Regions from separate parts of the Acidihalobacter prosperus genome, predicted to be linked through region 3. Evidence: predicted binding sites of a transcription regulator. Region 3 holds the regulator's gene; each other region holds the start of a gene.
What was found. The regulator sigma-54, encoded in region 3, starts transcription at its own class of promoters, with help from an activator protein. The targets are predictions, from matches to a motif close to TGGCANGNTNCNTGCTT.
Positions count from the first base shown of each region.

Region 1: a site for sigma-54 is predicted at 2,082-2,098, ahead of THPRO_RS04395 (flagellar basal body-associated FliL family protein). Genes of this name have one in related genera too.
Region 2: a site for sigma-54 is predicted at 1,182-1,198, ahead of flgB (flagellar basal body rod protein FlgB). Genes of this name have one in related genera too.

Region 1 covers NZ_JQSG02000002.1:94,897-98,169, reverse strand. Annotated here, with positions in the region: gene THPRO_RS04405 (methyl-accepting chemotaxis protein) at 1-143, shown strand, start outside; gene THPRO_RS04400 (methyl-accepting chemotaxis protein) at 291-1,955, shown strand; gene THPRO_RS04395 (flagellar basal body-associated FliL family protein) at 2,174-2,674, shown strand; gene fliM (flagellar motor switch protein FliM) at 2,684-3,273, shown strand, end outside.
Region 2 covers NZ_JQSG02000002.1:129,097-132,369, reverse strand. Annotated here, with positions in the region: gene THPRO_RS04555 (transglycosylase SLT domain-containing protein) at 1-71, opposite strand, end outside; gene THPRO_RS04550 (class I SAM-dependent methyltransferase) at 136-996, opposite strand; gene flgB (flagellar basal body rod protein FlgB) at 1,234-1,632, shown strand; gene flgC (flagellar basal body rod protein FlgC) at 1,635-2,051, shown strand; gene THPRO_RS04535 (flagellar hook assembly protein FlgD) at 2,069-2,785, shown strand; gene flgE (flagellar hook protein FlgE) at 2,829-3,273, shown strand, end outside.
Region 3 covers NZ_JQSG02000003.1:108,941-112,213, forward strand. Annotated here, with positions in the region: gene lptA (lipopolysaccharide transport periplasmic protein LptA) at 1-238, shown strand, start outside; gene lptB (LPS export ABC transporter ATP-binding protein) at 235-960, shown strand; gene THPRO_RS07260 (RNA polymerase factor sigma-54) at 1,026-2,486, shown strand; gene hpf (ribosome hibernation-promoting factor, HPF/YfiA family) at 2,709-3,029, shown strand; gene ptsN (PTS IIA-like nitrogen regulatory protein PtsN) at 3,054-3,273, shown strand, end outside.

The sequences.
Region 1 (3,273 bases), on a different contig from region 3:
ACCGCAACATCAGCAACATCAGCCAGGTGACGGAGCAGACGCTGTCGGGTGCGCAGCAGACGGCGACGGCGAGCGAGGAGCTGGCGCGCCTGTCGGCGGGTCTGCAGTCGCTGGTCTCGCAGTTCAAGATCCACGCGGCATGAGACGCTACCCCATGTTATAAACCGACCGCCAGAAGACACCCGCGCGCAGCCGCCGCCCCACATGGGGCGGCGGCTGCGCGCGCTTTGGCGCGGACGATTGTTCCATACGCCCTCTCTACGACAAGATCACACAACCACGAGGAAATCATGTCAGCGTATCAGCAGTACGGCTCACCGGGATTGTGGGCGCGGATGAACACCATTCAGGGACGGCTTTATTTCTTGGGCGTGGCCTTCATGCTTTTGCTGGTCGCGACCACGGCGCTGAGTCTCTGGGATGCCGATCGCCACATGCTGGCGGAGCGCGAGGGGCAGGTTCAGCGCGAGGTTCAGACGGCGGCCAGTCTCGTGCAGGGGTTCGTCAACCGTGTGCAGTCTGGCGAGATGAGCGAAGCACAGGCCAAGCAGGAGGCGATGAAGGCGGTGGCGAGTCTTCGCTATGGCCGATACGGCTATTTCTGGATCAACGACATGCAGCCGCAGATGGTGATGCATCCGATCAAGCCCGCCTTGGACGGCCGCGATCTGAGCGGGTTCAAGGACGCCAACGGCAAGCCGGTCTACGACGATATCGTCGATCTGGTGCAGCGCAAGGGAAGCGGTTTCATCCATTACGTCTGGCCGTTGCCCGGGCATACGCAGCCGGTGGACAAGGTGGCCTACGTGACGGCAGTGCCCGCCTGGGGCTGGGTGATCGGCTCGGGGCTCTATCTGGTCGACCTCGAACAGGCCTTCCAGGCGCAGATGCTGCAATACGGGCTGGTGGCCCTGGCGGCACTCGTCATCGGCCTCCTGCTCGTGGCCTGGCTCGGGCGGTCGGTAACGCGCCCGCTGGGGCTGGTGACCGAACGGCTGGCCGAGATTGCGGCGGGCGAGGGCGATCTGACGCAGCGACTCGACGAACATCGCGAGGATGAAGTGGGTGCGCTGGCGCGCGCCTTCAATCGCTTCGTGGATCGTATCCAGCAGCTTATCCGGCAGGTGTCGGGCTCGACGGCGCAGCTGGCGGCGGCGGCGGAGGAGCTCTCGGCGACCAGCGACGAGACGCGCGGGCATGTCCGCCGGCAGCAGAGCGAAACGGACCAGGTGGCGGCGGCGATGAACCAGATGTCGGCGACGGTGCAGGAAGTGGCCCGGCATGCCAATGAGGCGGCACAGGCGGCCCGGGCCGCCGATGGAGAGGCGCGGCAAGGCCGTCAGGTGGTCGGACAGACGGTCGGGGCGATAGACGCGTTGGCCACGGAAGTCGAGCAGGCGGCGCAGGTCATACAGGCGCTCGAAAGCGACAGCGAGCAGATCGGTCGCGTGCTGGAGGTGATCAGCGGAATCTCGGAGCAGACCAACCTGTTGGCGCTGAACGCGGCGATCGAGGCGGCGCGCGCGGGCGAGCAGGGCCGTGGATTCGCGGTGGTGGCGGACGAGGTGCGCACGCTGGCCAGGCGCACGCAGGATTCGACGGAGGAAATCCGTGGCATGATCGAGCGCCTGCAGGTGGGTGCCCGAAATGCGGTCACGGTCATGGACAGCGGCCGCGACCGGGCCCACGCCGGCGTCGGGCAGGCACGGGCGGCGGATCAGTCGCTGGATGCGATTACGCGCTCGGTGGCCCGGATCAACGACATGAATGCCCTGATCGCGAGTGCGGCCGAGGAGCAGTCATCGGTGGCGAGCGAGATCGACCGCAACGTCAACAATATCAGCCAGGTGACCCAGCAGACATCGGCCGGTTCCGAACAGACCGCGAGCGCCAGCGAGGAACTGGCCCGTCTTGCGGCCCAGCTGCAGTCGCTGATCGGTCAGTTCCGCATTTAGCGGCAGTCCGGCCCGCGCGGCGTCAGGCAAGCCGCACGGGCCAGGCCGCCGGTATTTTGGCGCTCGGAGTTGTCCGGCTCTGTGGTGCGTTTTTATCTATTTGATTAATAAATCTATTATTGGGTGTGGCTCGGAGTTTGCTTGTGTTTGTGCGCAGGCGTCGCGAACCCGATGATCACGCGCGGCATTCAAGGCTAATCGAACCAGGAGATTTGAAGATGGCAGAGGAAGCACAGCCGGCGAAGAGCGGATCCAAGGTCAAGCTCATCGTGATCGTTTCGGTTGTCGTGGTGCTGGTGCTGGGCTTGGGCATCGGGGCGACGTTGTTTTTCACCGGCGCCTTCTCGAGCAAGGCACACAAGGGCGAAACAGCACAAGCGGAGGCGCCGGCGCCGAAGAAGCCCGCGATCTATCTGTCCATCGAACCCGCGATGGTCGTCAATCTGGGTCCGGACCAGCCGGTGCGCTTCCTGCAGTTGGGGATCGACGTCATGGCACGCGACCAGAAGGCGATCGACGCGGTCAAGGAAAACATGCCAGCGGTTCGCAATCGCCTGATCAGCCTGCTGAGCGGACAGAAATATGCGGTGGTCAGTACCCCGGAAGGCAAGGAGGCCCTACGCAAGCAGGTACTCGCGAGCATCAATGCGGTGCTTAAGGATTCGGGCGACAAGCATTTGATCGAGCAGGTTTACTTCACCAATTTCGTGATGCAGTGACACTCGGCCATGGCCACGAATGACGTTCTGTCCCAGGAGGAAATCGACGCCCTGCTGCATGGCGTCGACAATGGCGGTGTCGACACCACTCCGGACGGAGGAGCGGATGAGGGCGCGCGCGAGTACGACCTGACCAGCCAGGAACGCATCGTCCGCGGACGCATGCCGACCCTGGAGATGATCAACGAGCGTTTTGCGCGCCACTTCCGCATCAGTTTGTTCAACATGCTGCGATTCGCGCCGGAGATCAGCGTCAAGAGTATCCGCATCCTCAAGTTTTCCGAGTATCTGCGCGGCCTGTTCGTGCCGACCAGCCTCAATTTGACGCGCATACGCCCGCTGCGCGGGACGGCCTTGTTCGTGATCGACCCGCAACTGGTGTTCATCTCCGTCGATAACTTCTTCGGCGGCGATGGGCGCTTCCGGGCCAAGATCGAGGGCCGCGACTTCACGCCGACCGAAATGCGGGTGGTCAAGATGATGCTGGACCTCAGCTACAAGGACATGAAGGAAGCCTGGGCGCCGGTCATGCCCCTGTTCTTCGAATACCTCAATTCCGAGGTCAATCCGCAATTCGCCAATATCGTCAGCCCGACCGA
Region 2 (3,273 bases), on a different contig from region 3:
GCGGCCTGGGAGGCCATGCCGGAAGCGGCGAGCATCAGTATGATGAGCACCCTTGTCAGGACGGCTCGCATGCGTATCGTCTCCCTCGACAATGCGTAGATTGTGAGCCGCAAATCAGCGTTTTGCAAAGAGAATTTACGGGTTCTGGGGCACCTGGCCGATAGCAATGAAGTCGGCGTCGAGTTCGAACCGGTCCTGCGCGAAGTCTTGCCGAAGCGCATCCACGGCGGCCTCGAATGCTTCGGCGGTGATCAAGCCCGCATCGAGCAGCGCGGCGCGTTCGCTCTGCAGGCGCTCGATCTGATGCTGCTCCATTTCGGCGTTGCGCCCATGCTGCAGCCCGAGGCGGACGCGGGGCATGAGGATGACCTGTATGGCCTCAAGGCCAGCGGCGCGCATCAGACCGTACAGGCGCCGGCCGATGCGGCGATCGCCACCGCGACGGATCTGCAGCGCGCCGATGGCCTCGCGAAGCGTCGCCAGCGCAGGCGTTTCCGGCGGCTCGCCCAGCGCGACCCCATCGTCGACGTCGATGATCATGATGCGTCCCCCGGGGCGGGTCACGCGGCGCATTTCAGCCAGCGCGTATTGTGGCGAGGGCAGGTGTTGGAACACGTAACGCGCGACGGTCATCGCCTGGCTCGCGGTTTCGGCCGGCAGCGCCGAGGCTTCGCCTGCCAGCATTTCGATGGACACGCCGAGCCGCTTCGCCAGAGCCGCCAGCAGCGCCAGCGCTTCGGCGTCGTTGTCGACGGCCGTGATGCGGGTCTGGCCGTCCGTCTGCCAGGCCAGGTCCAGGGTCAGTGCGCCGGTGCCGGCGCCCACGTCAAGGATGGGGCCCTGGATGCCGCCCAGGCTGGTGAGGGTGACGAGCCGCTGGAAATGGGTGAACAGACTCTGTCTCAACAGCCAGCGATGCGCCTGCGCCTGTTCGGCAAGCGGATGGATCGCATCGGCGACGCGTTGCATCCATTGTTCAATGGGTTCCTGGGGCATGGGCGTTCGTTCGCTCCGGCTTGGGCCGCACATGCTAACCCCCGTCAGGCCATGGATCAAAACGCTTTATCGGCTTGATATGCGGGGTGGCCTGCGGCGACGTCGCTTGCCGCGACAGCGGCGAAAGCTTGCCGCCTGAGCGGCTGCCGCAGCCGCAAAGCCGCATGGGTACTGGCTTTCTGGATTGGCATCCATATTGCTATCGACCCACTGTGTGGAAACTTTAGGATGCTGGCAATGCCGTTTTCGATCGATCAGGCACTGGGTGTGTTCCCGCAGGCGTTGCAACTCGAGGCGCAACGGGCGCAACTGCTCGCGTCGAACATCGCCAATGCCGATACGCCTGGCTACAAGGCCCGCGATATCGATTTCAAGGCGGCGCTGGCGGCGCAGGGCGGACAGGGTGGCGCGCTGCCGCTGATGCGCACCAACCCCGAGCACATGGAGCCGTCCGCCGCCGGAGGGCCTGCGCCTGTGCTGTATCAGGTGCCGCTGCAGCCGTCGCTGGACGGCAATACGGTCAACCTGCAGTACAACCAGGCGGCGTTCGGCGAGAACGCGCTGCGTTACCAGGCCACGCTGACCATTCTGAGCGGACGTCTCTCGGGGCTCAGCAAGGCGATCATGGGGACCTGATCATGAGTCTGTACAGTATTTTCAATATCGCCGGTTCAGGCCTCGCCGCGCAGAGCGTGCGACTGAATACCGTGGCCAGCAACCTCGCCAATGCCGACGACGTCGCCTCCAGCGAGCAGGCGGCCTATCGCGCCCGTCAGCCGGTCTTCGCCACCGCGCTGTTCCATGCCCAGGGCGGCGGTTCGGCAGTGGGCGTGCGCGTGACCGATATCCAGGAGAGCCAGGCGCCCGTCCGACGTGAATATTCGCCGGGCAATCCGCTCGCCGACAAGCAGGGCTACGTTTACACGACCAATGTCAATACGGTCGAGCAGATGGCCAATATGATCTCGGCCTCGCGCAGCTACCAGAACAACGTCAACGTCCTGTCCACAACCCAGCAGCTGCTGCTCAGCACCGTGCAGCAGCTCGGCAAGTAATCCTTCGAGGTGGAAGCATGAGCACAAGCGCCGTCAATTCGAGTTTCGACCCCAGCATTCTCGCGCAGCTCGGTATTACCGGCAGCACGAGTTCCCCGACCACCGCGACCAGTGGTACGGCTTCATCCACCGGCCAGCTGGGGCAGCAGGCGTTCCTGAACCTGATGGTGGCCGAACTCAAGAACCAGGATCCCACGCAGCCGATGAGCGGTCAGAACATGCTGGCCCAGTTGGCGCAGTTCAGTACCGTGTCCGGTATCCAGAACATGTCCTCATCGTTCGCCACGCTGTCGAAGTCGCTGTCGACCAATCAGGCATTGCAGGCGGCCAGTCTGGTCGGTCGGACCGTGCTGGCGCCGTCCTCGATGGCGGTGCTGCCGGCGACCGGCTCGCTGCAGGGTTCGGTCGACATCAGCTCGCCGGCCTCGCAGGTTTCGGTGGGGATTTATGACCGCAGCGGCCAGCTGGTCAAGCAGATCGATCTCGGCACACAGGCGCAGGGTCTGGCAAATTTCAGCTGGGACGGCACCAACATGCAGGGCACGCCGATGCCGGCCGGGACCTACGAGGTCAAGGCGGTCGGTCAGGTCAACGGTCAGAACCAGGGGCTCAACGTGCTGTCCCCTGCGCAGGTATCGAGCGTCACGCTGGCGCAGAACGGGGGGCCGATCACCCTTTCTCTGGGCGACGGCATGGGCAGCGTCGACCTTTCCCAGGTACGGCAGATCAGTTAGAGCGATCCGGCAGTTAAGGCGCATTAGATAAGGAGAACGCACAATGTCTTTCGGAACGGCACTGACCGGTTTGAACGCGGCGTCCGAGGCGCTCAACGTGACCGCCAACAACATCGCCAACGCCGGCACCACGGGTTTCAAATCCTCGCGCGCGGAGTTCGGCGACATCTACGCCACGGCCTACAACGGCATCAGCAACAAGGCCGTGGGTTCGGGCGTGCAGCTGCAGGCGGTGACCCAGCAGTTCAGCCAGGGCACGCTGCACAATACGGGCAACACCCTCGATGCCGCGATCAACGGCCAGGGATTTTTCATCTTCAGCAACAACGGCACGCAGGTCTACAGCCGCGCCGGCGCCATGCAGGTCGACCAGCAGGGTTACGTGGTCAATGCCCAGGGGCAGCAGCTGCAGGTCTATGCGCCGATCAATCCGCAGTCCACCAACCCGACCTTCAACCAGGGCAGTCTGACCAACCTGCAGCTCTCCA
Region 3 (3,273 bases):
CGTCACCCCCAAGGGCAAACCGGTCAAGGGACACGCGGCGCACATGCTCTACCTGCCGGACAGCCGGCAGATACAACTGCAGGGACAGGCCGAACTGAGCCAGGAGCGCAACACCTTCAGCAGCACGCATATCGTCTACGACACGAAAAATGGCGTCGTCACCGCCGGTGCGCCTGGGCATCGCGTCGAGGCCACGCTGGTGCCCGATCAGGGCACGACGGGAAAATCCGCGCCATGAGCGTGCTCGGCGCCAGTGGCCTGACCAAGCGCTATCGCGGACGCGACGTGCTCGGCGGCGTTTCCCTCGAGGTCGGCAGCGGCGAAATCGTCGGCCTGCTCGGCCCCAACGGCGCGGGCAAGACCACCTGCTTCTACATCATCGTCGGTCTGATTCAGCCGGATTCGGGGCGGATACACCTCAACGATCAGGACATCACCCGCTTCCCCATGCACGCCCGCGCACGCATGGGCGTTGGCTATCTGCCGCAGGAAGCCTCGGTTTTCCGCCGCCTCAGCGTCGAAGCCAACATCCGCGCCGTACTCGAACTGCGTGACAATCTCGACCCCAGGGCACAGAATGAAACCCTGGAAAGTCTGTTGGATGAATTGCAGATCGGGCATATCCGCGCCAGTCGCGGCTTCAGCCTCTCGGGCGGTGAGAGACGACGCGTCGAGATTGCGCGCGCGCTGGCCGCCGACCCGGCCTTCATCCTGCTCGACGAACCCTTCGCCGGCGTCGACCCCATTTCGGTACTCGACATCCAGCGGATCGTGCGACACCTGAGCGACCGGGACATTGGCGTCTTGATTACCGATCACAATGTGCGTGAAACCCTCGGCATCTGCCAGCGAGCCTATATCCTGAGCGAGGGTCATGTGCTCGCCGAAGGCGCGCCGGAAGACATCCTGCACAATCAGAAGGCCCGCGAGGTCTATCTGGGGCAGGACTTCCGACTCTAACAACATCCCGTAGACCGATGATGACCATTGCGTTAAACGCGGATTCAAGATAAACATCAGGCGCGATGATCAAGCCATCCATTCAACTCAGGCTGGGGCAATCCCTGGCGATGACTCCCCAGCTGCAGCAGGCGATACGTCTGCTGCAGTACTCGACGCTCGAGCTGCAGACGCACATCCAGGAAGTGCTCGAGACCAACCCCATGCTCGAAATCGACGAGGACGGCGGCCGGGGCGAAGGCGCGGACGGCGAACCGATCAACGGCGAAGCCCGCGAAAGCAGCGCCGAGGACAGTCCGTCGCAGGACACGATTCCGGACGAGCTGCCCGTCGACAGCGCCTGGGACGACATCTACGAACCGCCCTCCGCGGCCGGCTCCGCACCCTCCGAAGGCGACGACCGCGACCCCTATGAGTCGCAGAGCGGAGACGGCGAATCGCTTGCGGACCATCTGCTCTGGCAGGTCCACCTCGCCACCATGAACGAGCAGGACCGCCTGATCGCCATGACCCTGATCGACGCGATCGGCAACGACGGCTATCTTCAGGAAGACCTGGAAAACATCCGCGCCTCGCTCGCGGATCAACTGCAGACCGAACTCGAGATCGAGGACGTCGAAGCCGTACTGCATCTCGTACAACGGCTCGATCCGCCCGGCTGCGGTGCGCGCAACCTGTCCGAGTGCCTTGACATACAGCTCTCGGAGATGCCGAGGGACACCCCCCGGCTGGCATCGGCGCGGCATCTTGTGCAATCGCACATCGACCTGCTCGGCAACCACGATTTCAAGGCACTGATGCGTCACCTGGATCTGGACGAGACCGAGCTGCAGGAAACCATCGCACTGATCCAGTCGCTCAACCCCCGCCCTGGCGCGCAGATCAGCAACAGCCGCCCCGAGTACATCGTCCCCGACGTGACCGTGCGCAAACAGGGGCAGCGCTGGCGCGTGGAGCTCAACTCGGAGGTGGCGCCGCGCCTGCGCGTGAATTCGACCTACGCCTCGATGGTCCGGCGCGCGGACAGCAGCGTGGACAACACCTACATGAAGAATCAGCTGCAGGAGGCCCGCTGGTTCATCAAGAGCCTGCAAAGCCGCAACGAAACCCTGTTGCGCGTCGCCACCGCCATCGTCGAGCAACAGCGAGGCTTTCTGGAATACGGCGAGGAGGCCATGAAACCGCTGGTGCTGCGCGACATCGCCGAACAGGTCGAGATGCACGAATCGACCATCTCCCGCGTCACCACCCAGAAATACATGTATACCCCCCGCGGCATCTTCGAATTCAAGTACTTCTTCTCCAGCCATGTCGGCACGGCCGACGGCGGCGAGTGCTCGGCCGTCGCCATACGCGCGATGATCCGCAAGCTGATCGAGGGCGAACCCGGTGACAAGCCCCTGTCGGACAGCAAGATCGCCGACCTGCTCGGCGAAAAGGGCATCCAGGTGGCGCGCCGCACCGTGGCCAAGTACCGCGAGGGCATGAACATCCCGTCCTCCAGCGATCGCAAGCGCCTCAACTAGACTCAGATTATGGCGACTTCACACGTATCCTCGACCTTGCGCACCGCGAAACACCTGCCGCGGGCCGGCCGGACCAGGGAGCACGGTCGGGTGCGAGCGTCGACATCAGGCGGCGGGGGATGCCGCCCCTGGCCGCGAAAGCGGCCGCGGGATGGCGCCAGCCATGACGGCCCCGCCCCCCACATGGGCACATAAGACATGGCCCTCAACGAGGAGTATCGTATGCAAATCAATCTGTCCGGGCACCATATCGAGCTGACCGACGCCCTGCGCAGCTATGTGAGCGAAAAATTCCAGCGCCTCGAGCGGCATTTCGACAACATGATTGACGTCCACGTGATCCTCTCCGTAGAAAAACTGCGCCAGAAAGCCGAAGCCAGCCTCAATCTCAGCGGCAACCAGCTCTTCGCGGACGCCGTCAGCGAAGACATGTACGCCGCCATCGACGCACTCGTCGACAAGCTCGACCGGCAGGTCATCAAGCACAAGGAAAAAACCAAGGACCACCACAAGGCCGAAGCGACCAAACGCACGGCCACCTGAAAACATCGGGGCGACACCTGAACCATGCAGATAGGCGAACTTCTCACCACCGAGCGCATCCTCAGCGGTGCCGACATCCACAGCAAGAAACGGGCGCTGGAAGCACTGAGCGAGCTGCTGGCCCAAGGCGGGCAGGTTTCCTCGCACGAGGTCTTCGATACCTTGCTCGCGCGCGAACGCCTCGGCAGCACCGGCTTGGGCCATGGGGTGGCGATCCCCCACGGCCGCATGACCGGGCTCAAGG